3 regions of the Pseudomonas ekonensis genome follow, and region 1 is predicted to be linked to each of the others. Evidence: predicted binding sites of a transcription regulator. Region 1 holds the regulator's gene; each other region holds the start of a gene.
The links. The regulator sigma-54, encoded in region 1, starts transcription at its own class of promoters, with help from an activator protein. The targets are predictions, from matches to a motif close to ANTGGCATNNANNTTGCTNT.
Positions count from the first base shown of each region.

Region 2: a site for sigma-54 is predicted at 3,062-3,081, ahead of KVG96_RS01470 (pilin). Genes of this name have one in related genera too.
Region 3: a site for sigma-54 is predicted at 1,878-1,897, ahead of KVG96_RS17150 (flagellar basal body rod protein FlgF). Genes of this name have one in related genera too.

Region 1 covers NZ_JAHSTS010000002.1:1,567,851-1,575,885, reverse strand. The annotation lists gene KVG96_RS20315 (superoxide dismutase) at 1-86, shown strand, start outside; gene KVG96_RS20310 (ZIP family metal transporter) at 117-1,010, shown strand; gene KVG96_RS20305 (HPr family phosphocarrier protein) at 1,053-1,328, opposite strand; gene rapZ (RNase adapter RapZ) at 1,344-2,201, opposite strand; gene ptsN (PTS IIA-like nitrogen regulatory protein PtsN) at 2,204-2,668, opposite strand; gene hpf (ribosome hibernation-promoting factor, HPF/YfiA family) at 2,680-2,988, opposite strand; gene KVG96_RS20285 (RNA polymerase factor sigma-54) at 3,062-4,555, opposite strand; gene lptB (LPS export ABC transporter ATP-binding protein) at 4,744-5,469, opposite strand; gene lptA (lipopolysaccharide transport periplasmic protein LptA) at 5,469-6,017, opposite strand; gene lptC (LPS export ABC transporter periplasmic protein LptC) at 6,004-6,576, opposite strand; gene KVG96_RS20265 (KdsC family phosphatase) at 6,585-7,109, opposite strand; gene KVG96_RS20260 (KpsF/GutQ family sugar-phosphate isomerase) at 7,110-8,035, opposite strand, start outside.
Region 2 covers NZ_JAHSTS010000001.1:287,367-295,401, reverse strand. The annotation lists gene KVG96_RS01485 (DUF748 domain-containing protein) at 1-1,441, shown strand, start outside; gene KVG96_RS01480 (DUF2845 domain-containing protein) at 1,438-1,737, shown strand; gene KVG96_RS01475 (BON domain-containing protein) at 1,947-2,303, opposite strand; gene KVG96_RS01470 (pilin) at 2,596-3,015, opposite strand; gene pilB (type IV-A pilus assembly ATPase PilB) at 3,242-4,942, shown strand; gene KVG96_RS01460 (type II secretion system F family protein) at 4,945-6,162, shown strand; gene KVG96_RS01455 (prepilin peptidase) at 6,164-7,036, shown strand; gene coaE (dephospho-CoA kinase) at 7,033-7,656, shown strand; gene yacG (DNA gyrase inhibitor YacG) at 7,653-7,853, shown strand; gene KVG96_RS01440 (hypothetical protein) at 7,861-8,035, opposite strand, start outside.
Region 3 covers NZ_JAHSTS010000002.1:913,842-921,876, forward strand. The annotation lists gene flgH (flagellar basal body L-ring protein FlgH) at 1-197, opposite strand, end outside; gene flgG (flagellar basal-body rod protein FlgG) at 252-1,037, opposite strand; gene KVG96_RS17150 (flagellar basal body rod protein FlgF) at 1,083-1,823, opposite strand; gene KVG96_RS17155 (sigma-54-dependent transcriptional regulator) at 2,132-3,694, opposite strand; gene phhA (phenylalanine 4-monooxygenase) at 3,956-4,792, shown strand; gene KVG96_RS17165 (4a-hydroxytetrahydrobiopterin dehydratase) at 4,912-5,268, shown strand; gene KVG96_RS17170 (amino acid aminotransferase) at 5,268-6,461, shown strand; gene KVG96_RS27650 (hypothetical protein) at 6,738-6,869, shown strand; gene KVG96_RS17175 (hypothetical protein) at 6,904-7,122, shown strand; gene KVG96_RS17180 (MFS transporter) at 7,206-8,035, shown strand, end outside.

The DNA of each region.
Region 1 (8,035 bases):
ACCGCCGGCCGGAATACATCAGCGCGTTCTACAACGTGATCAATTGGCCGCAAGTCGCTGCGCGCTATCAGGCGGCGCTGGCTTGAGTCCCCGATAAAAACAATTCAAGGCTGACTATGGGCACTGGAACACTGGCGATCGGCAGCGGGCGGATGTTCCGTTACGCGTTCGGCTCGCTGCTGCTGTTGGCGGGCATGACCTTGCTGGTCGCCCACGGGCTGGAATGGCTGGATCTCGAGCCGAGGCTATCGCGGGCGTTGCAGGGTGGTGCGCTCTGCGCCCTCGGCACGGCGCTGGGGGCGGTACCGGTGCTGGTGATCCGACGCATGCCCCAGGCGCTCGGCGACACCCTGCTGGGGTTCGGCGCCGGCGTGATGCTGGCGGCGACGGCGTTTTCGCTGATCGTGCCGGGCATCGCCGCCGCCGAGAGCCTGGGCATGACACCGTGGGGGGCCAGCGGCCTGATCTGCCTGGGCATCCTGGCCGGTGCGTTCGGGCTGTACCTGGTGGATCGCCGGGTCTCTGGCGCGACCCCGGAAATGCTGGTCGGCACCGTCGAACATCCGGTGATCCCGCCGCGCATCTGGCTGTTCGTGTTCGCCATCATCGCCCACAACATCCCTGAAGGCATGGCCGTCGGCGTGTCGGCCGGCGGCGGCATGCCGGACGCGGACAGCCTGGCCATGGGCATTGCCTTGCAGGATGTGCCGGAAGGGCTGGTGATTGCCTTGGTGCTGGCCGGGGCGGGGATGTCGCGCATGAAGGCGTTCCTGATCGGTGCCGCCTCAGGGCTGGTGGAGCCGGTGTTTGCGCTGCTGTGTGCGTGGCTGGTCAGCCTGGCGCAGGTGCTGTTGCCGTTGGGGTTGGCGTTGGCGGCGGGGGCGATGCTGCTGGTGGTGACCCACGAAGTGATTCCGGAGTCGCGGCGCAACGGCCATGACAAGCTGGCCAGCCTGGGACTGCTGGTGGGCTTTTGTCTGATGATGGTGATGGATACGGCGTTGGGCTGAACCTCAGGAGGGCGCCTTTGCTCCCTCCTGACGAATACGGTCTCAGCCGCCTTCGTCGAAGTAGTTGTTGATCAGCGCCACCAGCGCATCCATGGCTTCGTTCTCTTGATGCCCTTCGGTGCTCAGGTGGATTTTCGTGCCCTTGCCGGCGGCCAGCATCATCATGGCCATGATGCTCTTGCCGTCCACCGTGGTCTCCGGCGTGCGGCCGACCCTGATCGTGCAATCCGGGAACTGGCCGGCGACACCGACGAACTTGGCCGATGCCCGGGCATGCAGACCCAGTTTGTTGATGATTTCGATTTCCAGAGCAGGCATCGCGGTGTGGATCCTTTAGGTGAGGTCGCGGTGGCGGACCTGGACGTTCTTCAGGGTTTTCTGCAACGCCTGGCCCAGGCGCTCGGTCAGGTAGACGGAGCGGTGGTGCCCGCCGGTGCAGCCGATGGCAATGGTGACGTAGGCGCGGTTGCTGGCGGCGAAGCGCGGCAGCCACTTGAGCAGGTAGGCGTAGATGTCCTGGAACATCTCCTCGACCTCCGGCTGCGCCGCGAGGTATTCGGCCACCGGCTCGTCCAGGCCGGACTGTGCGCGTAGTTCAGGTTTCCAGTACGGATTGGGCAGGCAGCGTACATCGAACACCAGGTCGGCATCCACCGGCATGCCGCGTTTGAAACCGAACGACTCCACCAGGAACGCCGTACCGGGTTCCGGCTGGTTCAGCAGGCGCAGCTTGATGGTGTCACGCAATTGGTACAGGTTCAGGCTGGTGGTGTTGACCTTCAGGTCCGCCAGGTCGGCGATGGGGCCGAGCAGGGCCGTTTCGTCCTCGATGGCTTCGGCCAGCGAACGGTTGGCGCTGCTCAGCGGGTGGCGCCGGCGGGTTTCCGAGAAGCGCTTGAGCAGGGTTTCCTCGTCGGCGTCCAGGTAGAGGACGTCGCACTGGATATGCCGGCTGCGGACCTCTTCGAGCAATTCGGGAAAACGCGACAGGTGGCTCGGCAGGTTGCGCGCATCGATCGAGACGGCCACCAGCGGTTGCGACAGTTCGGTGTGGATCAGCGCACGCTCGGCCAGATCCGGCAGCAGGCCGGCCGGCAGGTTGTCGATGCAGTAGTAGCCGTTGTCCTCCAGGACATCCAGTGCGGTGCTTTTACCCGAGCCGGAACGGCCACTGACGATGATCAGACGCATGTTTACTGCCCGTTCTGCTCGTCCAGGACAACCTGATACAAGTCTTGGTTGCTGGCGGCGCGACGCAGTTTTTCGCGTACTTCCTTGCGGTCGAGCATGCTGGCGATCTGGCGCAGCAGCTCCAGGTGCGCATCGGTGGCGGCTTCCGGGACCAGCAGGACGAACAGCAGGTCGACCGGGGCGCCGTCGATGGCGTCGAAATCGATGGGGGCTTCAAGGTGCATCAGCGCACTGATGGGCGACTCGCAACCCTTGAGGCGGCAGTGCGGAATGGCGATGCCGTTGCCGAAGCCGGTGGAGCCGAGCTTCTCACGGGCGACCAGTGCCTCGAAGACATCTTGCATCTCCAGATCCGGCACTTCCCGGGCGATCAGGTTGGCAATTTGTTCGAGGGCTTTCTTTTTGCTGCCGCCCGGCACGTTCACGAGGGAACGGCCGGGGGTCAGGATACTTTCAAGTCGGATCATGGAGTGGGGGGTTATCGACCGGTAGCGCCCTGAAGGACTTTCTGGGTCTTTTCCTTATGCGTTTTGAGTTGGCGATCCAGTTTGTCGGTCAGGAGGTCAATGGCTGCGTACATGTCGTCATGTTCGGCATTGGCCACCACTTCCTTACCCGGCACATGCAGCGTGGCTTCGATTTTCTGTTTGAGCTTCTCGACGGTCATGATCACCTGAACGTTGGTGATCTTGTCGAAATGTCCCTCGATCTTCTTGAGCTTGGACTCGACGTACTCGCGCAGAGGGGCGGTCACTTCCAGTTGGTGTCCACTGATGTTGACTTGCATACAGCTTCTCCTTCGTTGCCAGTGCATAAAGCGGCAGGCGGGATAGCCTGCCACTGGAACGCTGTAACGTGGCTTACATCAACCGCTTGCGTTCGCTCGAAGGCGCGATCCCGAGGGATTCGCGGTACTTGGCGACGGTGCGGCGAGCCACCTGAATGCCTTGTGCCTCCAGTAAACCAGCGATCTTGCTGTCGCTCAACGGCTTTTTCTGATTTTCCGCGGCAACCAGTTTCTTGATGATCGCGCGGATCGCCGTGGACGAGCATTCGCCGCCTTCGGAGGTGCTGACGTGGCTGGAGAAAAAGTATTTCAGCTCATAAATGCCCCGGGGGGTATGCATGAACTTTTGCGTGGTCACCCGGGAAATCGTCGACTCGTGCATGCCCACCGCTTCGGCGATGTCATGCAGCACCAGGGGTTTCATGGCTTCGTCGCCGTACTCCAGGAAACCGCGCTGATGCTCGACGATCTGGGTCGCCACTTTCATCAGGGTCTCGTTGCGGCTCTGCAGGCTCTTGATGAACCAGCGCGCCTCTTGCAGCTGGTTGCGCATGAAGGTGTTGTCGGCGCTGGTGTCGGCGCGGCGCACGAACCCGGCGTACTGGGCGTTGACCCGCAGGCGCGGCACGGATTCCTGGTTCAGCTCGACCAGCCAGCGTTCGTTGTCCTTGCGCACGATGACGTCCGGCACCACGTACTCGGCCTCGGACGATTCGATCTGCGAGCCCGGGCGCGGGTTGAGGCTCTGCACCAGCTCGATGACCTGGCGCAGTTCGTCTTCCTTGAGTTTCATGCGCCGCATCAGCTGGCTGTAGTCGCGGCTGCCGAGCAGGTCGATGAAGTCGGTGACCAGGCGTTTGGCCTCCGTCAGCCACGGGGTCTTGGCCGGCAGCTGGCGCAATTGCAGCAGCAGGCATTCGCCGAGGTTGCGGGCGCCGATGCCCGCCGGCTCGAACTGCTGGATGCGGTGCAGGACGGCTTCGATCTCGTCGAGCTCGATGTCCAGCTCCGGATCGAACGCGTCGAGGATTTCTTCGAGGGATTCGTCGAGGTAGCCCTGATTGTTGATGCAGTCGATCAGGGTGACGGCGATCAGGCGGTCGGTGTCCGACATCGGCGCCAGGTTGAGTTGCCACAGCAGGTGGCTTTGCAGGCTCTCGCCGGCGGAGGTGCGGGTGGTGAAGTCCCACTCGTCGTCATCGTTGCCGGGCAGGCTGCTGGCGCTGGTCTGGTAGACGTCTTCCCAGGCGGTGTCGACCGGCAGTTCGTTGGGGATGCGCTCGCTCCATTCGCCGTCCTCGAGGCTGTCCACCGTCGGCGCCGTCTCTTGGTAGGCCGGTTCCTGGATCTCGGTGTTGGGCTTCTGTTCGGCGTTGTCGGCCATGGGGTCGGAATTGTCGAAGTCGTCGCCGTCTTCCTGGCGCTCGAGCATCGGGTTGGATTCCAGGACCTCCTGGATCTCCTGCTGCAGGTCCAGGGTCGACAATTGGAGCAGGCGGATGGCCTGTTGCAGCTGCGGCGTCATCGTCAGCTGCTGGCCCATTCTCAAGACTAGCGATGGTTTCATGGCAGGGGCTTAACACCTTATTTGCCGGCGCACATGCGCCATCCACTACAGGGCGCCGAGGCGCCAAACTTAAGCAAATTATATGCCTGAAACTGAAGTGTTTGCCTAGAGCGCTGTAACAATTAAAGCGCATAAAACCGCGCTCGAATCGATGCAGCGCAGGGGCGGCAGGGCGGCCACCTCAGCGCTTACAGGCGGAACTCGTGGCCCAGGTACACTTCCTTCACCAGGTCGTTGGCGAGGATGGTGTCCGAGTCGCCTTCGGCGATCAGCTGGCCGTCGTTGACGATGTAGGCCGTTTCGCAGATGTCCAGGGTCTCGCGCACGTTGTGGTCGGTGATCAGCACGCCGATGCCCTTCGCCTTGAGGTGGTGGATGATCTGCTTGATGTCGCCCACCGAGATCGGGTCCACACCGGCGAACGGTTCGTCGAGGAGGATGAATTTCGGTGCGGTGGCCAGGGCCCGGGCGATTTCCACGCGACGGCGTTCGCCGCCGGACAGGCTCATGCCGAGGTTGTCGCGGATGTGGCTGATGTGGAATTCCTGCAGCAGGCTTTCGAGTTCCTTGCGCCGGCCGGCCTTGTCGAGCTCCTTGCGGGTCTCGAGGATGGCCATGATGTTGTCGGCCACCGACAGTTTGCGGAAGATCGACGCTTCCTGCGGGAGATAGCCGATGCCGGCCTTGGCGCGGCCGTGCATCGGCTGGTGGCTGACGTCCAGGTCGTCGATCAGGACGCGGCCCTGGTCGGCCTGCACCAGGCCGACGATCATGTAGAAGCAGGTGGTCTTGCCGGCGCCGTTGGGGCCGAGCAGGCCCACGATCTGACCGCTGTCGATGGACAGGCTGACGTCGCGCACGACCTGGCGGCTCTTGTAGCTCTTGGCCAGATGCTGGGCTTTCAGGGTTGCCATTACTGGGCCTTCTGTCCGTCGGTTTTCTGTTTCGGCTGGATCACCATGTCGATCCGCGGACGCGACTCGGTCACCTTGTTGCCGGTGGCGCGACCGGCGCTGGCCAGCTTCTTCACCGTGTCGTAGACGATCTTCTCGCCCTGGGTGGTGTTGCCGTCCTTGTCGATGACCTTGGCGCGGTCGATCAGCACGACGCGGTTCTGCTGCGCGTGGTACTGGATGGTCACGCCGTAGCCCTGGACGGGCTTGGTGTCGCCCTGGGTCTGCAACTGCTCGAAGTAGGCCAGGTTGCCCACCGAGGTCACGACGTCGATGTCGCCGTTGGGCGCGCGGGTCATGGTCACGGTGTTGCCTTTCACGATCATGGAGCCCTGGGTGATGATCACATCGCCCTTGTAGGTCGCCACGCCGTTCTTGTCGTCGAGCTGGGCGTCGTCGGCCTGGATGCGGATCGGCTGCTGGCTATCGTTCGGCAGGGCCCAGGCGCTCGCGCTTCCCAGTGCTGCGCCCAGACTGAGCAAAATAGGGAGGGTTTTAACGAGCCTCATACTGTCCTCTTACGTTCGATAGCAGGTGGATCCTGCTGTCTTTCAGGTACGCTTTCATTCCTTTGCCGGTCGATACGCCGCCAGCGCCGTCAATTCTAACGGGTTGCTCGGTCTGCGCATATTGCTGCTGCGGGAACACTGTCATGCGGGTGGTGGTGATCAGGGTGTCGCGGTTCTTTTCGTCGGTGCGCTTGATGCGCACCGAGTCGATCAGTTCGACTTCGGTGCCGCCGGGGTTCACTTCGCCGCGTTCGCTGGTGACGTGCCACGGGTACTCGGTGCCGCGGAACATGTTCAGGTCGGGCTTGGTGACCAGGGTGATGTCGGTGGCCTTGACGTGCTCGGCCTTCTGCGACGTCATTTCGTACTGCACCTTGCCGTCTTCCAGGTACTGCAGCGTGTGGGTGTTGGTCGCGTACCAGTCGATCGGGCTTTCCTGGGCCGAGACCGCCGGCTTGTCGAGGAAGCGCTCGGGGCTGATGTTCCAGTAGCCGACCGCGCCGAAGATCGCCGCGATGCAGCAGAACAGCAAGATGTTGCGAAACTTTTTGCTAAACATGGTCTGGCTCACAGATATGCGGCGTTGGCGGCATCGAGGCGGCCCTGGGCGCGCAAGATCAATTCGCAGAATTCCCGCGCGGCGCCTTCGCCGCCGCGGGCCTGGGTGACGCCATGGGCATGTTCGCGCACGAACGCGGCGGCATTGGCCACGGCCATGCCGAGCCCGACGCGGCGGATCACCGGCAGGTCGGGCAGGTCGTCGCCCAGGTAGGCGACCTCTTCATAGCTTAGGCCCAGTTGCTCCAGAAGGCCGTCGAGCACCACCAGTTTGTCCTCGCGGCCCTGGAACAGGTGCGGGATGCCCAGGTTCCTGGCCCGGCGCTCGACCACCGGGGTCTTGCGGCCGCTGATGATCGCGGTCTGGACGCCGGCGTTCATCAGCATCTTGATGCCTTGGCCGTCCAGGGTGTTGAAGGTCTTGAATTCGCTGCCGTCTTCGAGGAAGTACAGGCGGCCGTCGGTGAGGACGCCGTCGACGTCGAACACCGCCAGCTTGATCGGTTTGCCGCGTTGCAGCAGGTCGTTGCTCATTTACATGACTCCTGCGCGCAGCAGGTCGGACAGGTTGAAGGCGCCGACCGGGCGGTCCTCCGCGTCCACGACCACCAGCGCATTGATTCGGTTGTCTTCCATGATTTTCAGGGCTTCGGCGGCGAGCATCTCGGCGCGGGCGGTCTTGCCGTGCACGGTCATCACCTGGTCGATGACGGCGCTGTGCACGTCGATGTTGCGGTCCAGGGTGCGGCGCAGGTCGCCGTCGGTGAAGATCCCGGCCAGCTTGCCGTCGGCCTCGAGGACCGCAGTCATGCCCAGTCCCTTGCGGCTCATTTCCAGCAGGGCATCCTTGAGCAGGGTGCCGCGCTGCACCTGCGGCAGCTCATCGCCGGCGTGCATGACGTTTTCCACTTTCAGCAGCAGGCGCCGGCCCAGGGCGCCGCCCGGGTGGGAGAACGCGAAGTCTTCGGCGGTGAAACCGCGGGCCTCCAGCAGCGCCACGGCCAGGGCGTCGCCCATGACCAGCGCGGCGGTGGTCGAGGAGGTCGGCGCCAGGTTCAGCGGGCAGGCCTCGTGCTCCACCTGCACGTTCAGGTTGACTTCGGCGGCCTTGGCCAGCGGCGATTGAGGGTTGCCGGTCACGCTGATCAGCTGGATGCCCAGGCGCTTGATCAACGGCAGCAGGGTGACGATTTCGTTGGTCGAGCCGGAGTTGGACAGGGCCAGGATCACGTCTTCGCGGGTGATCATGCCCATGTCGCCGTGGCTGGCTTCGGCCGGGTGAACGAAAAAGGCCGGGGTGCCGGTGCTGGCGAGGGTCGCGGCGATCTTGTTGCCGATGTGTCCGGACTTGCCCATGCCGACCACGACCACACGGCCCTTGCTGGCCAGGATCATCTCGCAGGCGCGCACGAAATCGGCGTCGATGTGGGCCATCAGGCCTTGCACGGCTTGCGCTTCGA
Region 2 (8,035 bases), on a different contig from region 1:
CCTCGACACCCTCAAGACCCGCGACTTCCTCAAGTGGCAGCAGGTGGTGGTGGAGGGCCTGAACTACCAGCACGGCGACAGCCTGTCCATCGACCGGATCAACCTGTTCCAGCCCTATGCGCGGTTCATGATCAACGATGACCGCACCACCAACATCGACGACCTGCTGGTGCCGCAGCCCGCCGATTCGGCGGCGAAGCCGGCCGCCGCCAAGCAGCCGTCCGGAGGCGACAAGCCGTTGGGCATCCACATCGGCGCCATCGCGATCAACGACGGTTCGGCCAACTTCGCCGACTTCAGCCTGACCCCGAACTTCGCCACCGCGATCCAGCAGCTCAACGGCCAGATCGGCACCATCGACAGCCGCCAGGCGAAGCCGGCCAGCGTCGACGTCAAGGGCAAGGTCGACCGCTATGCGCCGGTGACCATCAAGGGCTCGGTCAACCCGTTCGACCCGATGGCCAGCCTCGACATCGCCACCAGCTTCAAGCGCGTCGAGCTGACCACCCTGACCCCCTACTCCGGCAAGTTCGCCGGCTACCGGATCCGCAAGGGCCGGCTCAACCTCGACCTGCACTACCTGATCACCAAGGGCCAGCTCAAGGCCGAGAACAAGGTGGTGGTCGAGCAACTGCAGCTGGGCGAAAAGGTCGACAGCCCGGACGCCGTGAGCCTGCCGCTGAAACTGGCGATCGCCCTGCTCAAGGACGTGGACGGCAAGATCTCCATCGAGCTGCCGGTCAGCGGCGACCTGAACAACCCGCAGTTCAGCGTGATGCCGATCGTCTGGCAGACCCTGCGCAACCTGATCGTCAAGGCCGCCGCCGCGCCGTTCAAGCTGATCGGCGGCCTGGTCAGCGGCGGCGGTTCGGAGGACCTGGGCAGCGTGTCGTTCGCGCCCGGCTCCAGCGAGCTGAGCAAGGACGCCGAAGCGGCCCTGGTCAAGCTGTCCCAGGCGCTCAAGGAGCGTCCGGCCCTGCGCCTGGAAATCGAAGGCACCGCCGCCAAGAGCAGCGACGGCCCGCTCATCGCCGAGCAGCGCCTGGAGCGTGAATACCAGTACAACTACTACAAGATGCTCCAGCGCCGGGGCGACAAGGTGCCGGCCCAGGCGTCCCTGCTGCAGGTGCCGGACGGCGAGAAAGGCCCGTTGCTCGAAGGTATCTACCGCACCCGCCTGAAGACCCAGCCACCGGCCGAATGGAAGGATCTGGGCAAGGAAGAGCGCACCGCGAAGATGCGCGAAGACGTGATCAAGTTCTGGAGCTCCAGCGACGTCCTGCTGCGCCAGCTCGGTCAGGACCGCGCCAGCAGCATCAAGGATTACCTGGTGGACAAGGGCCAACTGGCCGACGACCGGGTGTACTTCATCGACGCCAACCTCGGCGAAGCGGAAAGCGATGGCCGGGTGGTGACGCAAATGCATCTGGATGCCGAATGATGAACCGCAAATGTCTGCCCGCAATCCTCTTGGCGCTGGCCGCAGGCCAGGCGTCTGCGTCCGACACCCTGCGCTGCGGCAGCCAACTGGTCAGCCTCGGCGACCGCGCCAGCGAAGTGCTGCACAAGTGCGGCGAGCCGCTGAGCCGTGACCTGTTGGGCTACAAGCGCAGCGCCGACCGCCGCGAAGAGTTCCAGGTCGAGGAATGGACCTACGGCCCGAGCAACGGCATGTACCAGTACCTGCGTTTCGAGGGCAACCGCCTGAAACAGATCAACAGCAAGCGCGGCAACTGAAGTCCCCTTGCCCGCTGCCTTTCCCTATGGGAGCCAGCCCAGGCACCCGCTGCCGCTATGCATTAGCCCAAAATGAAACGGGCCCCGGCAATCAACCGGGGCCCGCATTGGCCACATCCTTGTGGCCGTTCGCATGAACTTCAAGTGCGGCAGACGTATTGCACGGATCGCCTGTCGCGCCTCCTCCCGTCCAGGCGAGAAGCCTTGCCTTACTCGGCTTTGAGGCCGTCGGCGGAAACCGCCTTGACGCCTTTGATTTTCTTGGCGATCGCGACCGCCATCTCTTTCTGCGAATCGGTCACGGCGACGGTGGACGACAGGGACACCACGCCTTTGTTGGTTTCGACCTTGATGTCGGTGCCGGGAATGCCTTTTTCGGTGACCAGGTCAGCTTTGACCTTGGTGGTGATCCAGGTATCGGAAGTGGCTTCCTTGGCTTTGGTCATTTCGCCGGCTGCCAGCGTCATGGGCGCCTGAGCCGTCTGGGTGGACTGGGCGAATGCGCCGGTGGCCATGGTCAGAGTCAGCGCGGTAGCAGCAGCGGCAGTGATAGCGAACTTCTTCATACGAGTAACTCCTGTTTTTCTGAAAAGTCTGCTGCGCTTCTTGTCAGCAGGTTACTGGAGATATTGCGAACGCTGTGCCAACTTCCCTACAAAAATAAATCCTTAAAAATCAATGATTTATAAAAATACCAGGTTGACGGAATCATGCAATTTGCATGACCGCGATCCGTTCTGCATGCAACTTGCGGATTCCTGAAAAGTTCCTAAGGCACTGAAACAATTCAGGCTTTTGCGCTGCCCGGAAAACAGAATGCCCCGCAAGGCGGGGCATTCGGGTGACGCATCGCAACCCTCAGGTCCCGGTGCAGCCCTTCGGCGCGTAGTCCTGGGCTGCCGTGGTCGCGCAGCTCCAGCCGGTGGCGGCGGTGCGGGTCAGGGTGATGGTTTTGCCCAGCACCGGACCCGGGGCATTGGCCAGCGTGCAGGTGATGGTGCCGGCCCCTGTGGAGGCCGTGCCCGAGGCCGCCAGGGTGCCGCAGTTGGACGTGGTTGCCGTGGCGCTGCCGGCCACCAGCGTCAGCGTCGGGTCGGTGCCTTGATTGATGGTGTCCTCGAACGGCACCTTCATGGCGCTGATCTCCGCCAGCCCCGCCGTCACTTTCGAACGGGCCTGGTACTTGGAGTACTGCGGCAGCGCGATGGTCGCCAGGATACCGATGATCGCCACGACGATCAGCAGCTCGATCAGAGTGAAACCTTGTTGTTTCTTCATAGACACGCTCCTTGCATGAGTCGGAATCTCATGGTCTGAACACGACTCAGCACAGCCCGTGCCAATCCCTTGCAGGCCCTGAAGGCGGGGCGCGGCGGCATGCCCGAAGCGCGTCCTACAGCCTTGAACCGCAGTATCTGACACTTTTTGTCACCTGCACCCCACAGGTTTGGCGCTGTCACTTGTCTAGGCTATAAGTCATGAACTGTCTGCGTCCGGGATCCCCATGAATGACATCGCTCTGAGCGGTCTGGCCAAGCAACTGGTGCAGGCCGAACTGCTGACGGAAAAAAGCGCGCAGCAAGCCTGGCAACAGGCCCAGCGCAACCGCTTGTCGCTGGTCAGCTATCTGGTGCAGAACAAACTGGTGAAAAGCTGGCAGGTGGCCGAGATCGCCTCGGAGCATTTCGGCGTGGCCTACCTGGACCTCAACTGCCTGGACAAGGAAACCCAGCCCAAAGGCCTGGTCAGCGAAAAACTGGTGCGCCAGCACCACGCGCTGCCCCTGTGGCGGCGCGGCAACAAGCTGTTCGTGGGGATCTCCGACCCGAGCAACCAGCAGGCGATCAACGACATCCAGTTCAGCACCGGCCTGAGCACCGAGGCCATCCTGGTGGAGGACGACAAGCTCACCGACGCCATCGAAAAGTTCTTCGACACCCACGCCACCGGCCTTGAGGAGATGGCCGACGTCGACCTGGACGGCCTGGACGTCGAGTCCGTCGACGACAGCCGTCAGGACGCCATCGGCGGGCTCGACGCCGACGATGCGCCGGTGGTGCGCTTTGTCCACAAGATGCTGCTGGACGCGATCAAGAGCGGCTCGTCCGACCTGCATTTCGAGCCCTACGAAAAGAACTACCGGGTGCGGATGCGCACCGACGGCATCCTGCGCGAAGCGGCCCGGCCGCCGATCCAGCTGGCCGGCCGGATCGCCGCGCGCCTGAAGGTCATGGCCAGCCTCGACATCTCCGAACGCCGCAAGCCCCAGGACGGGCGGATCAAGATGCGCCTGTCCAAGAGCAAGTCGATCGATTTCCGGGTCAACACCCTGCCCACCCTGTGGGGCGAAAAGGTGGTGATGCGGATCCTCGACCCCTCCAGCGCGCAGATCGGCATCGACGCCCTCGGCTACGAGCCGGAGCAGAAAGACCTGTACATGGCCGCCCTCAAGCAGCCCCAGGGCATGATCCTGGTCACCGGCCCCACCGGTTCGGGCAAGACCGTGTCGCTTTACACGGGGCTGAACATCCTCAACACCGTCGACATCAACATCTCCACCGCCGAAGACCCGGTGGAGATCAACATGGAAGGCATCAACCAGGTCAACGTCAACCCGAAACAGGGGATGGACTTCGCCCAGGCCCTGCGCTCGTTCCTGCGCCAGGATCCGGACGTGATCATGGTCGGCGAGATCCGCGACCTCGAAACGGCGGAGATCGCCATCAAGGCCGCGCAGACCGGCCACCTGGTGCTCTCAACCCTGCACACCAACAGCGCCGCCGAGACGCTGACCCGCCTGCACAACATGGGCATCCCCGGCTTCAACATCGCCACCTCGGTCAGCCTGATCATCGCCCAGCGCCTGGCCCGCAAGCTGTGCAGCCACTGCCGCCGCCCCGCCGAGATCCCCCGGGAGACCTTGCTCAAGGAAGGCTTCCCCGAGGAACGCATCGGCCATTTCACGCTCTATGAGCCTGCCGGCTGCGACCACTGCAACGGCGGCTACAAGGGGCGCGTGGGCATCTACGAGGTGGTGAAGAACACCGCCGAACTGCAACGGCTGATCATGGCCGAAGGCAACTCGCTGGACATCGACACCCAGATGCGCCGGGACGGCTTCAACGACCTGCGCACCTCCGGCCTGATCAAGGCCATGCAAGGCATCACCAGCCTTGAGGAAATCAACCGGGTCACCAAGGACTGAACATGGCGGTCAAGGCAGCGAAAACCAGCGTGTACGCCTGGGAAGGCACGGACAAGAAAGGCGGCAAGGTGACCGGCGAACTGAGCGGGCAGAACCCGGCGCTGATCAAGGCGCAGTTGCGCAAGCAAGGGATCAACCCCGGCAAGGTGCGCAAGAAGTCCGCCTCGCTGCTCAGCTTCGGCCAACGCATCAAGGCCCAGGACATCGCGCTGTTCACCCGGCAGATGGCGACCATGATGAAGGCCGGCGTGCCGCTGCTGCAGTCGTTCGACATCATCGGCGAGGGCTTCGAGAACCCGGCCATGCGCAAGCTGGTGGACGAGGTGAAGCAGGAAGTCGCCGCCGGCAACAGCTTCGCCGCCGCCCTGCGCAAGAAACCGCAGCATTTCGACGAGCTCTACTGCAACCTGGTGGATGCCGGCGAGCAGTCCGGGGCCCTCGACACGCTGCTGGAACGGGTCGCGACCTACAAGGAAAAGAGCGAAAGCCTCAAGGCCAAGATCAAGAAGGCCATGACCTACCCCGCCGCCGTGGTGCTGGTGGCGGCGGTGGTCACCGGGATCCTGCTGGTCAAGGTGGTGCCGCAATTCCAGTCGGTGTTCTCCGGGTTCGGCGCCGAACTGCCGGCCTTCACCCTGATGGTGATCGCGCTCTCGGAGTTCATGCAGCAATGGTGGTGGGCGATCCTGGCGGCCCTGGTCGCCGCGTTCTTCGGCACGCGCCACGCGCTGAAACGCTCCCAGGCCCTGCGCGACCGCCGGGACGCCTGGCTGCTGAAGCTGCCGCTGGTGGGTACGCTGATGTACAAGTCCGCCGTGGCGCGGTTCGCCCGCACCCTCTCGACCACGTTCGCCGCCGGGGTGCCGCTGGTCGAGGCGCTGGACTCGGTGGCCGGCGCCACCGGCAACGTGGTGTTCAAGAACGCGGTGCTGCGCATCCGCCAGGACGTGTCCACCGGCATGCAGTTGAATTTCTCGATGCGCAGCACCGGAGTGTTCCCCAACATGGCGGTGCAGATGACCGCCATCGGCGAGGAGTCCGGCGCCCTTGACGACATGCTCGCCAAAGTCGCCGGGTTTTACGAGGACGAAGTGGATAACATGGTCGACAACCTCACCAGCCTGATGGAGCCGTTCATCATGGTGGTGCTGGGGGTGATCGTCGGCGGGCTGGTCGTGGCCATGTACCTGCCGATCTTCCAACTCGGCTCAGCGATCTGACATGCCCTTCGACGAACTGTTTGCCCTGTATCCGCTGGCCTTCGTGTGCACCGCCCTGCTGCTGGGGCTGGTGGTCGGCAGCTTCCTCAACGTGCTGGTCTGGCGCCTGCCGAAGATGCTCGAGCGCGAATGGCGCCAGCAGGCCCGCGACATCCTGGGGATGCCCGGCGAAACGCCGCTGCCCACCTACAACCTGATGCTGCCGGCCTCGCAGTGCCCGCATTGCGCCCACCGCATCCTTGCGTGGGAAAACATTCCGCTGTTCAGTTACCTGTGGCTGCGCGGACGCTGTTCGGCCTGCGCCGCGCCCATCGGCAAACGCTATCCGCTGACGGAACTGGCCTGCGGCCTGCTCACGGCCTTCATCGCCTGGCACCTGGGGTTCGGCTGGCCCGCGTGCCTGCTGACGGTGCTGACCTGGGGCTTGCTGGCGATGAGCCTGATCGACACCGAGCACCAGTTGCTGCCCGACGTGCTGGTGCTGCCGCTGCTGTGGCTGGGCCTGATCGTCAACAGCTTCGGCCTGTTCACGTCGCTGCACGATGCGTTGTGGGGGGCGGTGGCCGGCTACCTGTCCCTGTGGTCGGTGTTCTGGCTGTTCAAGCTGCTCACCGGCAAGGACGGCATCGGCCACGGCGACTTCAAGCTGCTGGCGATGCTCGGCGCCTGGGGCGGCTGGCAGATCCTGCCGTTGACCATCCTGCTGTCGTCGCTGGTGGGCGCGGTCATCGGCATCATTCTGCTGCGGCTGCGCGACCGCAACGCCTCGACGCCGATCCCCTTCGGCCCTTATCTGGCGATCGCCGGCTGGATTGCCATGCTCTGGGGTGGTCAAATGACGGCCTTCTATTGGCAGTTTGTCGGTTTGAAATGAATACCCCTGTGGAAAAACCCTGGATTCTCGGCCTGACCGGCGGCATCGGCAGCGGCAAGAGCGCGGCCGCCCAGCACTTCATCGACCTCGGCATCCACGTGGTGGACGCCGACCACGCGGCACGTTGGGTGGTCGAGCCGGGGCGCCCGGCGCTGGCGAAGATCGCCGAACACTTCGGCCCTGCCGTGCTGCAGGCCGACGGTACGCTGAACCGCGCCGCCCTGCGCAAGCTGATCTTCGAAGTGCCCGAAGAGCGCCGCTGGCTCGAAGCGCTGCTGCATCCGTTGATCGCCGAGGAAATCGCCCATCACCTGGCGCTGGCAGAATCGCCGTATGCGATCCTGGTCTCGCCGCTGCTGATCGAGTCGGGGCAATACGCGATGACCCGGCGGATCCTGGTGATCGACGCCCCCGAGCAACTGCAGATCGAACGCACCCTGCAACGCGACCAGACCAGCGAACAGCAGGTCCAGGCGATCCTCAAGGCCCAATCCAGCCGCGAAGACCGTGTGAGCCGTGCCGATGACGTGGTGGTCAACGACCGCGACCTCGCCTGGCTGCACAGCGAGGTCGAGCGCCTGCATCACTTTTACCTGACTTTATCCGGAGGCCAGCCATGAGCCAGACCCCAACCGTCAACTGCCCGACCTGCGGCGCCCCCGTGGAATGGGTGGCCGGCAACGTCAACCGGCCGTTCTGCTCGGACCGCTGCAAACTGATCGACCTCGGTGCCTGGGCCTCGGAGGAACACAAGATCCCGGTCGCCCCGGACGCCGAGGATGAGCTGTTCTCCGGCGATTTCGACCCGCGCCACTGACCCGCCGTCAGGGCCGCATGAAGCCGTAGTCCTGATCGTCGTCGAGGTTTTCCGCCAGAAAGCGCAACTCGTCGGCCAGGTCTTCGGCGTTGCGCACGGTCTTGCTCTGCTGCACCACCGCGCTGAGCAAGGCCCGCAGGCTCAGCCCCGGATCGAACCCCACCTCCTGCGCCATGTCCAGA
Region 3 (8,035 bases), 650 kb from region 1:
CGGAACGCCTTGCGGTCGCTGTACAGGTTCTGCTCGAAGCCGGCCTGGTAGATCGAGCCGTTGTTGGCCGCCGACGGCAGCGGCGTGCGCGGCAGCACCGGGGCGTAATAAGGGTCATTGGGCTTGGGCGTCGGCGCGACGCAGCCCGCGAGCGAGACCGCCCCACTCAATGCCAGAACGGATACAAAGCGATTCATGACCCTTTACCTCACGGTGTTGCCGGCGGCCTCATGGCCGCCGTTCGGACTTGATTACAGATTCTGCGTTACGAACGAGAGCATCTGGTCGGCGGTGGAGATCACCTTGGAGTTCATCTCGTACGCGCGCTGGGTGGTGATCATGTTGACCATCTCTTCCACGGTGCTGACGTTGGAGGTTTCCAGCATGTTCTGCTCGGTGGTGCCGAAGCCGTTCAGGCCCGGGGTGCCGACCTGCGGCGCGCCGGAGGCGGCGGTCTCCAGGAACAGGTTGCTGCCGATGGCCTGCAGGCCGGCCGGGTTGATGAAGTCGGCGGTCTGCAGGTTGCCGATCACCTGGGAGGCCGGGTTGCCGGCGACGGTGATCGAGACGGTGCCGTCCTTGCCCACGGTGAAGGTCTGGGCGTTGTTCGGGATGACGATGGCCGGCTCCAGGGCGAAACCGTTGGCGTTGACGATCTGGCCGTTGGAGTCCAGGTGGAAGGTACCGTCACGGGTGTAGGACGTGGTGCCGTCCGGCTGCAGGATCTGGAAGAAACCGCGGCCGTCGATGGCCATGTCCAGCGGCTGCTCGGTGGTCTGCAGACTGCCGGGGGTGAAGTTCTTCTGGGTGCCGACGATGCGCACGCCGGTGCCCACTTGCAGGCCCGACGGCAGTTCGCTGTCCTGGGTGGACTGGGCGCCTGGCTGACGCTTGATCTGATACAGCAGGTCCTGGAACTCGGCGCGGTCGCGCTTGAAGCCCGTGGTCGACACGTTGGCCAGGTTGTTGGAAATGGTGGTCAGGTTGGTGTCCTGGGCGGACAGACCGGTTTTGGCAACCCATAGAGCCGGAAGCATTCGATTCTCCTCGTGCGCCTGTTTTACGGCGCGACGTTCTGATAATTAGCTGATCTGCAAGACCCGAGCCATGGCCTGGTCGTCGTCTTTGGCGGTGTTCATCATCTTGACGTGCAACTCGAACTGCTTGGCCAGGGCCAGCACCGAGGTCATCTCTTCGACGGCGTTGACGTTGCTCGACTCCAGGAACCCCGACACCAGTTTGACGTTGGCGTCGGCCGGCGCAGGCTGGCCGTCCTTGGTGTGGATCGAACCGTCCAGGCCCTTGGTGATGGTCTTGATGTCCGGGTTGACCAGCTTGATGCGGTCGACCTCGGCCATGACCCGCGGGCCCTCGCCCATCGCGCGGATGCTGATGGTGCCGTCTTCGCCGACCTCCACCTGCTGCTCCGGCGGCACGGCGATCGGCCCGCCGTTACCCATGACCGGCATGCCGTTGCCGGCGCGCAGCACGCCCAGGGCGTCGATATTGAGGCTGCCGGTGCGCACGTAGCTCTCGCCGCCGTTGGGGTTCTGCACGGCGATCCAGCCGTTGCCGCTCACGGCCACGTCCAGGTCGCGCCCGGTCTGCACCAGCGAGCCTGGGCTGAAGTCCGTGGCCGGCCGTTCGCTCATGGCAAACGCACGCGCCGGAAAGCTGTCGCCGAACACCGGCATCGAACGCGCCTGCTCCAGGTCGCGCTGAAAGCCGTTGGTGGAGATGTTCGCCAGGTTGTTGGCATGAGCCTTCTGCGCCAGTGCGTTCTGGCTGGCGCCGGTCATTGCCACATAAAGGTACTTGTCCACGCTGATTCCTCTGCCTGCCGGACGTTTGCCGCCCACTGCTGTACTGCGAAGCCATAAGCAATTTGCAGACCAACTTTTTTCTGGCGGCCGACAGCCCGGTAAACAAAGGACTTGAGGGGTTCAGCAGGGAATCGGGGGAATGTATCGAAGACGAAAAACCGGCGCGCTCCTGCCGCTTGGCGGCAATGTGCGGCGAGATGACCTGTGGTGAAACCTGTGGCGAGGGAGCTCGCTCCCGCCGGGCCGCGCAGCGGCCCCAAGCAGGTGAGCGCCTTGCGCTCAAGCGGGAGCAAGCGCCCTGGGATCGCTCAGGCCTCGGGGTCTTTACCCACCTCGTACTCGCGCAGTTTATTGGCGATGGTGGTGTGCGAGACCCCCAGCCGCTTGCCCAGTTGCCGGCTGCTCGGGTGCTCGGCGTACAGCCGCTCCAGCACCGCCTTCTCGAAGCGCCCGACGATTTCGTCCAGGCCGCCCTCCAGCGAAAAATCGCCAAGCGGCTGACGCACGCCGTAATCCGGCAGGCGGATGTGCTCGGCCTTGACCGTCCCGCCGTCGCAAAGGGAAACCGCCTGGAACAGCACATTCTCCAGTTGCCGCACGTTGCCCGGCCAGTGGTAATGACTGAGGCGATCCATCGCCGCCGGCGCAAGCCTGGGCAGCGGGCAGCCGATCTGCCGGCTGGCCTGGTCGAGGAAATGCTCCACCAGCGGCGTCAGGCCGTCGAGGCACTCGCGCAGGGGCGGAATGTGCAGCGACAGCACGTTGAGCCGATGGTAGAGATCCTGACGGAACTCGCCCCGGGCGCACAGCTCGGACAAATCCACCTGGGTCGCGCAGATCACCCGCACATCCAGGTACACCTCTTCGTCGCTGCCCACCCGACGGAAGCAGCCGTCCTGCAGAAAGCGCAGCAGCTTCACTTGCAGGCGCGGGCTCATCTCGCCCACGCCGTCGAGAAACAGCGTGCCGCCCGCCGTCAGCTCCAGCAGCCCGAGCTTGCCTTCGGCTCGCGCGCCTTCGAAGGCGCCAGGGCCGTAGCCGAACAGCTCGGTCTCGGCCATCGACTCCGGCAGGCCGGCGCAGTTGAGCGCCATCAGCGGCGACTGGCCGCGCGGGCTGGCCAGGTGGCAGGCCCGCGCCAGCAGCTCCTTGCCGGTGCCGGTCTCGCCTTCGATCAGCAGCGGCGCATCCAGCGGCGCCATGCGCCGGGCCTCGCGCACCACTGCCGCCATGACCCTGGAGCTCTGAAAGATGCTGTCGAAGCCGCGCAGCTCCTGTTTGCGCACGTTATAGATGCGCTCGCCGACCCGGTCGGCCCGGTGCAGGGTCAGCACCGCCCCGGCCATGGCCTCGCTGTCGTCGTGCTCCGATTGCAGCGGCGCGATGTCGGCCAGGAAGATGTCGCCCTTGACCTTGACCCGCATGCCGTTGATCCGCGACTTGTTGGCGCGCACCAGCTCCGGCAGGTCGAAGTCCTCGGCGTAGCGCGACAGGGGAATGCCCGGCACCTCATCCACCCGCACCCCAAGCAGTTGCGCCGCCGCCCGGTTGGCCGCGACGATCGAGCCGCCCATGTCGATCGACAGCACCGGGAACTCCAGGGCCCCGAGCAGCGCATTGAGTTCCATGTGCCGGCGTTCGCTGGGCATCAGCCCGACCCGCTTGACCCCGAACACCCCGGCGATGGCCTCGAACTTGGGCCGCAGCGCCTGGAACTGCAGGTTGATCAGGTTCGGGCAATGCAGGTAGATCGCGTTGCCGTGCTCCCCGCCCACCTCGCCGCGGGCGACGTTGATGCCGTACTCCACCAGCAGGTTGAGGATGTCGCGCAGGATGCCGATGCGGTTCTGGCAGTGGACTTTGATACGCATAGAAAGCTCGGATAGCGGTGAATGGATGGAATGCCCGATGCACATCTCTGCGGGCGGCACTGCCCTGAATTTCTGTCGGGAGGCGAAAACAGTCGTCAAGATTATGTGACACGCGGGCGCGCTTTCAAACCCGAAAACCACCGCAAACGCGACCCGCCCCACAAAGCGTAACGAATAGTTTACGAATTACAGAGACTTTTCCTACGACAAACCTGTACCGACCTGCTGCATTCCCGCCCCGCCTGCGCTAATTCTGAGTCCATCGCAGGACATAACAAGAACGAATTCCCCTCGCAGGAGAGCAGTATGAAGCACACGCAATACGTGGCCCGCGAGCCCGATGCGAACGGTTTTATCGACTACCCCGCCGAAGAGCATGCGGTGTGGAACACGCTGATCACCCGTCAGATGAAAGTGATCGAGGGCCGCGCGTGCCAGGAATACCTGGACGGCATCGAGAAGCTCGGCCTGCCCCACGACCGCATCCCGCAACTGGGCGAAATCAACAAGGTGCTCGGCGAGACCACCGGCTGGCAGGTCGCCCGCGTGCCGGCGCTGATCCCGTTCCAGACCTTTTTCGAACTGCTCGCCAGCAAACGGTTTCCGGTGGCCACCTTCATCCGCACCCGTGAAGAACTGGACTACCTGCAAGAGCCGGACATCTTCCACGAGATCTTCGGCCACTGCCCGCTGCTGACCAACCCCTGGTTCGCCGAATTCACCCACACCTACGGCAAGCTCGGCCTGCAGGCCACCAAGGAAGAGCGCGTGTACCTGGCGCGCCTGTACTGGATGACCATCGAGTTCGGCCTGCTGGACACCCCGCAAGGCAAGCGCATCTACGGCGGCGGCATCCTGTCTTCGCCGAAGGAGACCGTGTACAGCCTGTCGGGCGAGCCCGAGCACCAGGCCTTCGACCCGCTGGAAGCCATGCGCACCCCTTACCGCATCGACATCCTGCAGCCGCTGTACTTCGTCCTGCCGAACCTCAAGCGCCTGTTCGACCTGGCCCACGAAGACATCATGGCCATGGTCAAGCAAGGCATGGAGCTGGGCCTGCACGCACCGAAGTTTCCGCCCAAGCCCAAGGCCGCGTGACCCGCAGGTTTGACTTGCAAGTGAGTCTGTCCGTCGCCGCCGCTTTGGTTTAGCGTGGCGACACAGACGACCGATACGCCCCATAAAAAAAACACACACCCGATTTCAGGAAACATGCCATGTCCAGTTTGAACCAAGCCCATTGCGAAGCCTGCCGTGCCGATGCGCCACAAGTCAGCGACGAAGAGCTGCCGATCCTGATCAAGCAGATCCCTGACTGGAACATCGAAGTGCGCGACGGGATCATGCAGCTGGAAAAGGTCTACCTGTTCAAGAACTTCAAGCACGCGCTGGCCTTCACCAACGCCGTGGGCGACATCTCCGAGGCCGAAGGCCACCACCCTGGCCTGCTGACCGAATGGGGCAAGGTCACCGTGACCTGGTGGAGCCACTCGATCAAGGGCCTGCACCGCAACGACTTCATCATGGCCGCCCGCACCGACGACGTGGCCAAGACCGCAGAAGGACGCAAGTGATGCACTTCGACGCCATCGGCCGGGTGCCCGGCGACCCGATCCTCGGCCTGATGGAGGCCTACGCGCAGGATCCCGACCCGCGCAAGTTCGACCTCGGCGTGGGCGTCTACAAGGATGCCCAGGGCCTGACGCCGATCCCCGAAGCGGTGAAGATCGCCGAGGCGCGCCTGGTGGACAGCCAGACCACCAAGACCTACATCGGCGGCCATGGCAACCCGCTGTTCGGCAAGGTCATCAATGAACTGGTGCTGGGCGCAGAGTCGGCCCTGATCGCCCAGCAGCGCGCCGGCGCCACCCAGACCCCGGGCGGCACCGGTGCCCTGCGCCTGGCCGCCGACTTCATCGCCCACTGCCTGCCGGGCCGTGGCGTATGGCTGAGCGACCCGACCTGGCCGATCCACGAAACCATTTTCGCGGCGGCCGGCGTCAAGATCAGCCACTACCCTTACGTCAGCAGCGACAACCGCCTCGACGTGGACGCGATGATCGCCGCGCTCAGCCAGGCACCGAAGGGCGATGTGGTGCTGCTGCACGCCTGCTGCCACAACCCGACCGGCTTCGACCTGAGCCACGACGACTGGCACCGGGTGCTGGAGGTGGTGCGCAGCCGCGACTTGCTGCCGCTGATCGACTTCGCCTACCAGGGCTTCGGCGACGGCCTGGAGCAGGACGCCTGGTCGACCCGGCTGTTCGCCGCCGAACTGCCGGAGGTGCTGATCACCAGCTCCTGCTCGAAGAACTTCGGCCTGTACCGCGACCGCACCGGCGCGCTGATCGTCTGCGCGAAAACCGCCGACAAGCTGACCGACGTGCGCAGCCAACTGGCGCACATCGCCCGCAATCTGTGGTCGACGCCGCCGGACCATGGCGCGGCGGTGGTGGCGACCATCCTCGACGACCCGGAGCTCAAACGCCGCTGGGCCGACGAAGTGGAAGCCATGCGCCTGCGCATCGCCCAACTGCGCAGCGGTCTGGTCGAGGCGCTGGAGCCCCACGGCCTGCGTGAGCGCTTCGCCCACATCGGCGTGCAGCGCGGGATGTTCTCCTACACCGGCCTGTCGCCGGAGCAAGTGAAAAACCTGCGCGACCACCACAGCGTGTACATGGTCAGCTCGGGCCGGGCCAACGTGGCCGGCATCGACGCCACCCGCCTGGATCTGCTGGCCGAGGCCATCGCCAAGGTCTGCCGCTAAATCCCTTGTGGGGGCGGGCAAATCCGCCCCCACAAGGCGTTGCAACCTCCCCTGCGGAAGCGGGCTTGCCCGCGATGACGTCAGCCCAGGCACCGCCGAGCAGAATCCAGACGCCGGCTTGCGCATTCCCGCCATTGACCTGTCTAGACAATCCCGCCCGTCGAAATAAACGGACATGAAAGCCTGATTGTCATTTTCAGTGCTGTATCCTTCCCAGGCTTTTTTCAAAGCGCGGATCTACCAGATCTATCAACAGACTTAGCGAGGAGCGCAACCATGCACGAGATTCCGAATCTCCCCTTCCCAAGCCTGCACGTACCTGAGCAGACGACCCCGCAACAGGCCGGCGCCCAACAGCCCGAGCCCAAAGAAGCCGCCGAAGGCCGCCCGGCCGACAGCGAAGAGTAAAACCCGCCGTACAGACCGTGTGGAAAGCGCTAACATGCGCTTTCCACACTGCCTGAAAGCCGCCCCCGCCATGACCGACGATTCCTTCAACGAACAGCAGGCCGCCGTCCTGATCGACGCCACCGAGCGCATGATCGAAATCTGGAGCCGTCTGCCGCCGGAAAAGCAGGCCGCCCTGCTCGCCCGCTTCGGCAGCGAAGAGAACGCCCTGGCCGCGCTGGTCACCACGCAATTGGTCGCCCCCGACAAATAGTTTTACTTTTGCGCGCCCCTGCCCCATCCACGCCGGTATCATAAGCAGCCTATCTATCCTGCCTGTCCCGTGGATCGTTCCCCATGTCAGAAACCCGGCGCCCCCTGGCGGTCACGCTGCAAGTCGTCTCCATCGTCCTGTTCACCTTCATCGGCTACCTCAACATCGGCATTCCGCTCGCCGTGCTGCCCGGCTACGTCCACAGCGACCTGGGCTTCGGCGCGGTGATCGCCGGGCTGGTGATCAGCGTGCAATACCTGGCCACCCTGCTCAGCCGCCCCTACGCCGGCAAGATCATCGACAACAAGGGCAGCAAGCGTGCGGTGATGATCGGGCTGGCGGGCTGCGGCCTGAGCGGCGTGTTCATGTTGATCTCGGCGTGGACGCCGAACTTGCCGCTGATCAGCCTGATCAGTCTGCTCATCGGCCGGCTGGTGCTGGGCAGCGCGGAAAGCCTGGTGGGCTCGGGCTCCATCGGCTGGGGGATCGGCCGGGTCGGCGCGGCGAACACCGCCAAGGTCATTTCCTGGAACGGCATCGCCAGCTACGGCGCCCTCGCGGTCGGCGCGCCGCTGGGGGTGTGGCTGGTCGGCCGCCTGGGCCTGTGGAGCATGGGCGTGAGCATCATCCTGCTGGCGGCGCTGGGGCTGCTGCTGGCCTGGCCGAAGACCGCCGCGCCCATCGTCGCCGGTGAACGCCTGCCGTTCATGCATGTGCTGGGGCGCGTCTTCCCCCACGGCTGCGGCCTGGCGCTGGGCTCGATCGGCTTCGGCACCATCGCCACCTTCATCACCCTGTACTACGCCACCCGCCAGTGGGACAACGCCGTGCTGTGCCTGAGCCTGTTCGGCGCCAGCTTCATCGGCGCACGGCTGCTGTTCGGCAACCTGATCAACCGCCTCGGCGGCTTCCG